Regions from separate parts of the Lacticaseibacillus camelliae DSM 22697 genome, predicted to be linked through region 3. Evidence: predicted binding sites of a transcription regulator. Region 3 holds the regulator's gene; each other region holds the start of a gene.
The links. The regulator CtsR, encoded in region 3, represses protease genes until heat stress. The targets are predictions, from matches to a motif close to TTGGTCAAAAAAGGTCAAANA.

Region 1 (3,270 bases), on a different contig from region 3:
ATGAAAAAGAGAAAGCGGTGAGTGGATGGCCAGTTTTGCCAGTACAGTCAAAAAAGAGCTCACCCAACTTGAGGTCCATCCCGAGCACGCCAAAGCTGAGCTGTCCGCGTTGATTCGGATGAACGGCAGTTTAACGATTCAGGACCACCAATTTGTCCTGAATGTTCAAACCGAGAATCCGGCCATTGCCCGGCGCATCTATAGCCTCATTCGCCAGGTGTATCATCATGAGGCCAACCTGATCGTCCGGCGGAAAATGAAGCTCAAAAAGAACAATCAGTATGTGGTCCGCCTCGCCACCGGCGTCAATGCGGTGCTTGAAGACCTGGACATTCTAGATGGGCGCAACATGGCCATCATGACGGCGGTGTCGCGCAAAGTGCTGAATGAACCGCAGCGAGAGCGGTCATATTTACGGGGCGCGTTCTTGGCCGGCGGATCAGTCAACAGCCCAGAGACGTCACGGTATCACCTGGAGATTTATTCCCTGTACAAGGATCACAACGACGACGTGCTCAAGATGATGAATGACTTTGGCCTCAATGCCCGGACGGTAGAGCGGCGCAGTGGCTGGATTGTTTACTTGAAGGAAGCAGAAAAGATTGCCGATTTTCTTCGGGTGATTGGGGCCACGACGGCGATGCTCAAATTCGAAGATGTCCGGATCGTTCGCGATATGCGCAACTCGGTGAACCGGTTGGTCAACTGTGAAACGGCTAATCTGAACAAAACCATTGATGCGGCCCAGCGTCAAATCGAAAATATCAACTACCTCAGAGACCGCGGGCTGTTGGAAGGGTTGCCGCCTAAGCTGAAGGAAATTGCCGAGATGCGCCTGGCCCATCCCGATGTTTCCCTGAAGGAACTGGGGGAAATGGTGCCAAGCGGGGTGATCTCGAAATCAGGCATCAATCACCGGCTGCGGAAGCTTAATCAGATTGCAGAGGGGAGTCGCCAGCCCAGCGAAAGTTGACACTTCCATTACCTAATTAAATCGTCTACAATAAACTCGATAGAACCGTTGGGTATGACGTCACTGGAGGCGAGCATATGACTAAACCGATTCGATTGAATGAACAGCTGTGTTTTTCCATTTACAAAGCACAGAAGCAGTTTAATCATTTTTATTCTCAAGCACTGGCTAAGTACAAGCTGACCTATCCGCAGTACATCACCTTGCTTTCCCTTTATGAGCACGGGACGATGTCGGTCAAAGAGGTGGGGCAGACGCTGAATCTAGACTCTGGGACTCTAACGCCGTTGATGAAGCGGATGGAGAAGGACGGCTGGATCTCACGGAAGCGCTCGGCGCAAGACGAACGCCGGGTTGATGTCAGCTTGACTCAGAAAGCCAAGGACATGCGCGATGAGATCTATGACCATGTGGGCTCATGCATGGCCTACCTGAACTTCCCGAGCGAAAAGTACGAAGCCATCAAGGCGCAGGTCGATACGGTCGATCAGCACCTGACGGCCATTCCGGACGAGAAGCTTCAGTAAGCACGCAATGCCTCGATTTTGAGGGGAATTTGCGCTGACGCTTGCATTTTGCGGCGCGCTCCCGTAAAATAATTGAGTACTTGCGCGGTTAGTGTAATGGATCGCACGTGAGATTCCGGTTCTCGAAATCCGGGTTCGACTCCCGGGCTGCGCAGCATTCAAAAGAGAAACGCCACTTGGTTGGCGTTTTTTTGTTGGCTGAAAGGCGCTTACCAGCGCACCTGGCAAGTGGAATATGCTAAACTAACGCTGACCGAAAAAAACTTTGGTCAAAGACTTTGACCTTTTTTGACGTTAGTGCTAAGCTTAGCACTGTAGTTTTAAGAGTGCTAAATACTCGTTAGGAGGTTCCACTATGCTAGTTCCGACAGTTATTGAACAAACCAGCCGCGGCGAGCGTTCGTATGACATATACTCTCGCTTGCTTAAAGACCGGATCATTATGCTGTCTGGGGAAATCAACGACCAAGTTGCCAATTCGGTCATTGCCCAGCTTCTGTTCCTGGACGCACAAGATCCTGATAAAGACATTTACCTTTACATCAACAGCCCTGGCGGTGTGATCACCTCCGGTCTGGCGATGCTGGACACCATGAACCTGATCCACGCGGATGTTCAGACCATCGCCATTGGCATGGCAGCGTCCATGGCTTCCGTGCTGTTGGCGGGCGGAGCCAAGGGCAAGCGCTTTGCGCTGCCAAACTCAGAGATCCTGATTCACCAGCCATCCGGTGGTGCTCAGGGCCAGCAAACAGAAATCGAAATTGCGGCGGAAGAAATCTTGAAGTCACGCAAGAAGTTGAACAAGATTTTGTCTGACGCGACCGGCCAGACTGAAGCCAAGATCAAGAAGGACACTGAGCGGGATAACTACATGACCGCGCAGGAGGCCAAGGATTACGGCTTGATCGACGATATCTTGACGTCGAAGGCCGACCAGAAGTAAGGGGTCATCTAAGTACCGGCGTTAACGTGCCGGTGCTTTTTTTAATGAAAAACAGGTGAGAAGGGTCCCGAATGACCAAGTTTGAAAATCGCGCCACTAAATTTGGAAATCGGTTTCTTTACGAAAAAAAGCGGTATTTGGGCAACAATTCTTCTAATATGGGAAGAGTTTTCGCCTTTTGGGCAAATCTCTTGCACCGTTTTCACGAGGCGGCTATAATAGAAAGCGTTGGTAAGGGAGATCCGGGTTAGCTGGGGTCCCAAAATTTTTTTGCCACCACTGGGTCACTAGGTGACACGGTAGGACGTCAAACGACCCACAAGAAGGACAATGAGCAATGCATTCTGAGTTCGCTTGGATCGAAGCAATCGCCCCAGACTTTATGGGTGTGATTACGCAACGTTATCAGATCTTGCAGTTCATCAGCTGGATGTCGCCGGTCGGTAGACGGGCGTTAGCCGAGCAGATGAAACTAAGCGAACGGGTCCTGCGGACGGAGACCGAGTTTCTCCGGAAGCAAGGCCTGATCAAAAGCTCGAAGTCTGGAATGGTCCTTACCAGCCAGGGCATCGAAGTCTTTCAAGGCCTGGAGCAGTTTATGAATCGACTGCTGGGGTTTAAGGAAGACGAGAAGCACCTCGCCGATAAGCTCGGCATTGACCACTGCTTGATTGTCAGTGGGGACGCTGATCAAAGCAGCCGGGTGTTGGACGAAATGGGCAAGGAACTGAATTCAACGCTGCAGCTGATTTTGCCTAGCGGTCAGCTGACCATCGCAGTGATGGGCGGCACGACAATGGCGCGCGTGGCTCAGCAGATGACTT
Region 2 (3,270 bases), on a different contig from region 3:
GGGCGCCGAGGCCGGTGAAGGCCGGCACCACGTAGACCTCGCTTTGGCTGGTGGAGGCGCGGGCGGCGGTTTCGGATTCCGGCGCCGTGCGCACCAAGCCCATCGCGTCGCGCAGCCACTGGATCGCGCTGCCGGCGACAAACACCGAGCCTTCAAGCGCGTAGGTGACCGAACCGTTCAGCCCGTAGCCGATGGTCGTCAGCAGGTTATGGGCGGACATTTTCGGCGTCTTACCGGTGTTCATCACAATGAAGGAGCCGGTGCCGTAGGTGTTTTTGACCATGCCTGGGCGCAGCGCCAGCTGACCGAACAGCGCGGCCTGCTGGTCGCCGGCCATGCCGGCGATCGGGACCCGACTGCCGTAAAAGTGAAACGGCGCGGTTTCGCCGTAAACTTCGGAATTGCTGCGGACCTCGGGCAACAACGCTTTGGGGATGTGCAGCAGGTTCAGGATCTCGTCGTCCCACTGCAGTTGGTGGATGTTGAACATCATCGTGCGGCTGGCGTTGGTGTAGTCGGTGACGTGGATCGCGCCGCCGGACAGCTTCCAGGCCAGCCAGGTGTCGATGGTGCCAAACAGCAGCTCACCGCGCTCGGCGCGAGCCTGGGCGCCAGGCACCGCGTCCAGCAGCCAGCGGACCTTGGTCGCGGAAAAGTAGGGGTCGATCAGCAGCCCGGTTTTCTCGTGAATGGTGTCCCCATAGCCCCCTTGCCGCAGTTTTTCTGCCAGCGCCGTGGTTTGCCGCGACTGCCAGACAATGGCGTTGTGGATCGGCAGCCCGGTTTGCTTGTCCCAGATCACGCTGGTTTCGCGCTGGTTGGTGATACCGATGCCGGCGATCTGCCGCGGCTGGATGCCGCTTTTGGAAAAGGCGTCGGCGATCGTGGTCAGCACTGCGTTCCAGATCTCGTTGGCGTTGTGCTCGACCCAGCCGGGCTTGGGGAAGTACTGCGGAAACTCCTGTTGCGCATCGGCGATGATCTGCCCTGCGTGATCAATGATGAGGGCGCGGGTCGAGGTCGTGCCTTCGTCCAGCGCCATGATGTACTGTTTGTCCATGTCTGCCATGCTCCTTGTCAGTCTGATAGAATAAGTGTAAGCGCTTCGGCCGGGATTGAAAAGGCCGGCCTCGGCCCTAAGCCCGATTTTGGGCTTGGAAGCGATTTATTTTTAATTTGACCTGTTTTGACCAATGGCAATTTGTTAAACTATAGGCGTAGTGATAATCATCACGAACACACGCCGTCTGGTTAAGCCGGACCGGCGAAGGAGGGGATTTTTTTGAATCCTGATAGTTTTACGCAAGCAGTCACGGAAGCCGTTGCCGCCGCGCAGCAAATCGCGCAGGTGCGGCACCATCAAGAAATCGATATTCCCGAGGTCATTAAAAGCATGGTCCAAAAGGGCGACCTCGGCGCCCAGCTGTTTCAAGATGCCGGCATTAATCTAAACGGCCTGAACGCCGCCATTGATCAGGCCATCGACCAGGAGTCTGTGGTCGAAGGGGCCAGCAGCTACGGCCAGAACATGAGTCAGAACCTGTACCAGCTGTTCCAGGACGCGGATAAGGTCAAGACTTCCTTAGGCGACGAGTTCATCGCCACCGAGGACGTCCTGCTGGCCCTGTTCGATCAGCCGTACAACGTCATCACCAAGTACCTGACGGACAACGGCCTGACGGAAAAGAAGTTCCGCAAGGTCGTCGACAAGGCCCGCGGCGGGCAGAAGGTCACCTCGAAGACGGCCGAAAACACCTACAAGGCGCTGGAAAAGTACGGCACCGACCTGGTCAAAGAGGCGCGCTCCGGCAAGATGGACCCAATCATCGGCCGCGATGAAGAGATCCGCAACGTGATCCGCATCCTGTCGCGCAAGACTAAGAACAACCCGGTCCTGATCGGCGAACCCGGCGTCGGCAAAACGGCGATCGTCGAGGGCTTGGCCCAGCGCATCGTGCGCAACGACGTGCCAGATAACCTGAAGAACAAGACCATCATTTCGCTGGACATGGGCAGCCTGCTGGCCGGGGCCAAGTACCGCGGCGACTTTGAGGAACGCCTGAAGTCCGTTTTGAACGAGGTCAAGAAGAGCGAAGGCCAGATTCTGCTGTTCATCGACGAGATCCACACCATCGTCGGCGCCGGCAAGACGGAAGGTTCGATGGACGCCGGCAACCTGCTCAAGCCGATGCTGGCCCGCGGCGAGCTGCACCTGATCGGCGCGACCACGTTGGACGAGTACCGCGAGAACATTGAAAAGGACAAGGCCCTGGAGCGGCGGTTCCAGCGCGTGCTGATCCAAGAGCCCTCAGTTGAGGACACCATTTCCATTCTGCGCGGGCTGAAGGAGCGTTTCGAGATTTTCCACGGTGTGCGCATTCACGACTCCGCTTTGGTGGCCGCGGCGACGCTGTCGAACCGTTACATCACCGACCGCTACCTGCCTGACAAGGCCATCGACCTGATCGACGAGGCTAGTGCCGAGATCAACGTCGAAATGAATTCGCGGCCGACCTCGCTGGACGTGGCTGAACGCAAGCAAATGCAGCTGGAGATTGAGGAGCAGGCCCTGAAGAAGGAAACCGATCCCGCCAGCGAAAAGCGCCTGAAGCAGGCCGAACAGGAACTGGCCAACACCAAGGAGCAAACCGCCAAGCTTAAGGCGCAGTGGGACGCCGAGAAGAAGGACATCAACCAGCTGAACGAGAAGAAGGAAGCCATCGATAAGGCCAAGCACGAGCTGGAAGACGCGCAAAGCCGCTACGACTTGGAAACCGCCGCACGCTTGCAGCACGGCACCATCCCGCAGCTGGAGAAGGAACTGAAGGACCTTGAAGCCACTGACCGGCCGGATTCTTGGCTGGTTGAAGAATCCGTCACCGAAAAAGAAATCGCCGCGGTGATTTCGCGGCAAACCGGGATCCCCGTGGCCAAGCTGGTCGAAGGCGACCGGCAGAAGCTGTTGCACCTGCCTGAGAACCTGCACAAGCGGGTGATCGGCCAAGACGAGGCGGTCGACGCCGTGTCCGATGCCGTGCTGCGGTCACGCGCCGGCCTGCAGGACCCGTCGCGGCCGCTGGGCAGCTTCCTGTTCCTGGGCCCCACCGGGGTCGGGAAGACCGAGTTGGCCAAGTCGCTGGCGGACAACCTGTTTGATTCTGAAAAGCATATGGTCCGCATCGACATGTCCGAGTACATGGACAAGATTTCCGTGTCGCGGCTGGTCGGCGCGGCGCCGGGCTACGTCGGCTACGAGGAAGGCGGCCAGCT
Region 3 (3,270 bases):
TTGATCAACCGTTCGGATTCCTTCTTCTGCAACTGGGTCACGGGCACCCCGGTCCACTGCGAAACCACTTCCGCAACGTCTTCCGGGCCGACCTTCACATCGGTCCGCACGCCGTTGGCATCGACCGGTTCAGGCGCCGCGTCAATCTTGGTCCGCAGCTTCTGTTCCTTTTCCCGAATTGTTGCCGCCGTTTCAAAGTCCTGGTGCATAATCGCATCATCCTTGGCTTTGACGGTTTCTTTCAGCTGCTTTTGCAGTTTGTCCGCTTTCGTCGGCCGATCAGCCTCGTCCAGCCGCACCTTGGCCGCACTTTCATCCATCAGGTCAATAGCCTTATCAGGCAGAAAGCGCCCAGAAATATAACGACTCGACAGAGAGACTGCCTCATGGAGTGCCTCATCAGTGATGGTGACCCCGTGGTGCGCCTCATAGCGCGGCCGCAATCCCTTAAGAATCTCTTCGGCCTCCGCCTCGCTCGGCTCCTCAACGGTGATTGTGGCAAACCGCCGCTCCAGCGCTGCGTCCTTTTCAATGTACTTCTGGTACTCGTCCAGGGTCGTCGCACCAATCAGCTGCAACTCGCCACGCGCCAGGGACGGCTTCAGGATGTTGCTGGCATCAATTGCCCCTTCAGCGCCACCGGCACCAATCAAGGTGTGAAGTTCGTCCACGAACAAAATGACGTTCCCGTCTTGGTAGATTTCGTCGATCACCTTTTTGAGGCGGTCTTCAAACTCGCCGCGGTACTTGGTGCCTGCAACCAAAGAACCCATGTCCAGCGCCATCAAGCGCTTATTTTTCATGTCGTCAGGCACTTCCCCCGCGACAATCTTCTCGGCAAAGCCCTCGGCGATGGCCGTTTTACCAACGCCGGGTTCACCAATCAGGACCGGATTGTTCTTCGTGCGCCGCGCCAAAATCTGGATTAGTCGGCGCACTTCCTTGTCCCGGCCGACAACCGGATCCATCCGATTTTCACGCGCCAACTGGGTCAAGTCGCGCGCCAAACCATCCAACGTTGGGGTCCCTTGGCTGGCTGGCCGGCCACCGCGCTGGGCACCAGCAGCGCCGCGATGCTTCGCCGCCGCGTCGGAAATCCCCATTTTTTTCAGGACCAACTGACGGGTCTTAGACAGACTCAAATCAAGATCCTGCAAAATGCGGGCTGCCAGAATGTCATCCTCGCGAAGCAGGCCTAACAAGATGTGTTCAGTACCGATTTTCAGCGCGCCCAGCCGCTTGGCCTCATCGCCCGCATAACTGAGAATCTCCTTACCCTTCGGTGAGTATGGGAGGTAGGCATCCTTGCTTTGGCTACCCTCGTCGACTGTCCCATAGCCAGTGAAGCGCTCAATTTCATCATGAATATCCTGTTCGGAAATGCCGAGCTGACGCAGGGTCTTGCCGGCAATGCCTTCCTGTTCCATCACGAGCGCCATGAGCAAGTGCTCCGTACCCACAGCATGGTGGTGGAAGTACTTGGCTTGTTCCTGTGCAATCATCAGTACATTTTTTGCACTCGGGGTAAATAAGTTGTCCATAAGCACGCTCCCTTTTATAACGTCATATTTGCTCAGCAAACATTAAAAACAAATTAATTGGGTTCTATCTTTCATACCGCAAACTGTCGAGAAAAGCAAGTAGCAGTCGTGATCGAAGCTCATCTTCGGCCTCTCGATCCCCCATGTTCAGGGTCTGGTGACTCAGCACCGCGAGCATCATATTACCCGCCTGACGATCGATCAGAGCGGCGTCGTACAGCTGCTGGATCAGTGCTTGGCCATCCCGCTCCCGGAGCGCCTGGGGAATATTCTCGGCCATGAGCGAGATCAGATCCTGGTCATCGCGCAAGTGGACCTTGAGTATGCGAATATACCCACCGCCGCCGCGCTTGCTTTCAACCACGTAGCCGCGCTGCGGGGTGAACCGGGTTTTGATCACGTAATTGATTTGCGACGGCACGCAATTGAAGTGCTGGGCGATCTCCGCACGACTGATCTCGACCTGCCGAGATGAATCGAGCATGGCCTTTAAATAGTGTTCGATCACATCGGAAATATTCTGTCCTTGCATTCGCTTCACCCTTTTTGACTTTGACTAATCTTGACCTTAATTATACTGATTCTGGGGAAAAATACCAGCACTCTTCACCTAGATCACCAACTGCGCGCCGCCCAACCGCAAAAATGAGGCACAAAAAAAGCTGATGTCCAAAGACATCAGCTCTTGATCGGGAAAACAAGATTCGAACTTGCGACCCCTACGTCCCGAACGTAGTGCTCTACCAAGCTGAGCTATTTCCCGATGAAGCGGAAGACGGGATTCGAACCCGCGACCTCCACCATGGCAAGGTGGCGTTCTACCACTGAACTACTTCCGCAATGTGTCACTCCGGAAAAACCGGAATGCACCCAGTAGGAGTCGAACCTACAACCTTCTGATTCGTAGTCAGACACTCTATCCAATTGCGCTATGGGTGCATATGATGCAATGCCGAGAGTCGGGTTCGAACCGACACGGTAATCACTTACCGCAGGATTTTAAGTCCTGTGCGTCTACCAGTTTCGCCATCCCGGCAGCTCGTGAAAGCGGAAGACGGGATTCGAACCCGCGACCTCCACCATGGCAAGGTGGCGTTCTACCACTGAACTACTTCCGCAAACTGGTAAGATGCCGACTAGAGGGTTCGAACCTCCGACCCCCTGTTTACAAGACAGGTGCTCTGCCAGCTGAGCTAAGTCGGCGTAATGCGGGTGAAGGGACTCGAACCCCCACGGTAATTAACCACTAGAACCTAAATCTAGCGCGTCTGCCAGTTCCGCCACACCCGCAGATGAAGAAACTAATGGAAATGAGCCGTGACAGGCTCGAACTGTCGACCCTCTGATTAAAAGTCAGATGCTCTACCAACTGAGCTAACGGCTCAATGGAGGATACAGGGCTCGAACCTGTGACCCTCTGCTTGTAAGGCAGACGCTCTCCCAACTGAGCTAATCCTCCATCTATAAAGCGCGGCAGCTTCCTACCCTCGCAGGCAGTCACCCACCAACTACTCTCGGCGTTGAGAAGCTTAACTTCTGTGTTCGGCATGGGAACAGGTGTATCCTTCTCGCTATCGCCACCGCACTTATTTAATTGAAAGCTTTGCGCTCTCAAAACTGGCTATCATTGTTTTTCAATGCTTCAAACGCGTATCTGTTATCGCTAGTTGCGCTCCGCTCGAGCAACGGATGACTGTCTAGCTACGTTTGTGCCTTCACCGGCTGCGCC

Region 1: a site for CtsR is predicted at 1,776-1,796, ahead of clpP (ATP-dependent Clp endopeptidase proteolytic subunit ClpP). Genes of this name have one in related genera too.
Region 2: a site for CtsR is predicted at 1,174-1,194, ahead of clpB (ATP-dependent chaperone ClpB). Genes of this name have one in related genera too.

What each region holds. Positions count from the first base shown of each region.
Region 1 covers NZ_AYZJ01000067.1:20,348-23,617, reverse strand. Annotated here, with positions in the region: gene FC75_RS09605 (gluconeogenesis factor YvcK family protein) at 1-21, shown strand, start outside; gene whiA (DNA-binding protein WhiA) at 26-973, shown strand; gene FC75_RS09595 (MarR family winged helix-turn-helix transcriptional regulator) at 1,051-1,500, shown strand; tRNA gene FC75_RS09590 (tRNA-Arg) at 1,583-1,654, shown strand; gene clpP (ATP-dependent Clp endopeptidase proteolytic subunit ClpP) at 1,856-2,446, shown strand; gene FC75_RS09580 (hypothetical protein) at 2,518-2,697, shown strand; gene FC75_RS09575 (sugar-binding transcriptional regulator) at 2,784-3,270, shown strand, end outside.
Region 2 covers NZ_AYZJ01000084.1:58,293-61,562, reverse strand. Annotated here, with positions in the region: gene glpK (glycerol kinase GlpK) at 1-1,060, opposite strand, end outside; gene clpB (ATP-dependent chaperone ClpB) at 1,283-3,270, shown strand, end outside.
Region 3 covers NZ_AYZJ01000093.1:36,343-39,612, forward strand. Annotated here, with positions in the region: gene FC75_RS11780 (ATP-dependent Clp protease ATP-binding subunit) at 1-1,541, opposite strand, end outside; gene FC75_RS11785 (CtsR family transcriptional regulator) at 1,606-2,073, opposite strand; tRNA gene FC75_RS11790 (tRNA-Pro) at 2,231-2,304, opposite strand; tRNA gene FC75_RS11795 (tRNA-Gly) at 2,309-2,380, opposite strand; tRNA gene FC75_RS11800 (tRNA-Arg) at 2,407-2,480, opposite strand; tRNA gene FC75_RS11805 (tRNA-Leu) at 2,492-2,577, opposite strand; tRNA gene FC75_RS11810 (tRNA-Gly) at 2,588-2,659, opposite strand; tRNA gene FC75_RS11815 (tRNA-Thr) at 2,672-2,744, opposite strand; tRNA gene FC75_RS11820 (tRNA-Leu) at 2,749-2,831, opposite strand; tRNA gene FC75_RS11825 (tRNA-Lys) at 2,853-2,925, opposite strand; tRNA gene FC75_RS11830 (tRNA-Val) at 2,928-3,000, opposite strand; rRNA gene rrf (5S ribosomal RNA) at 3,010-3,126, opposite strand.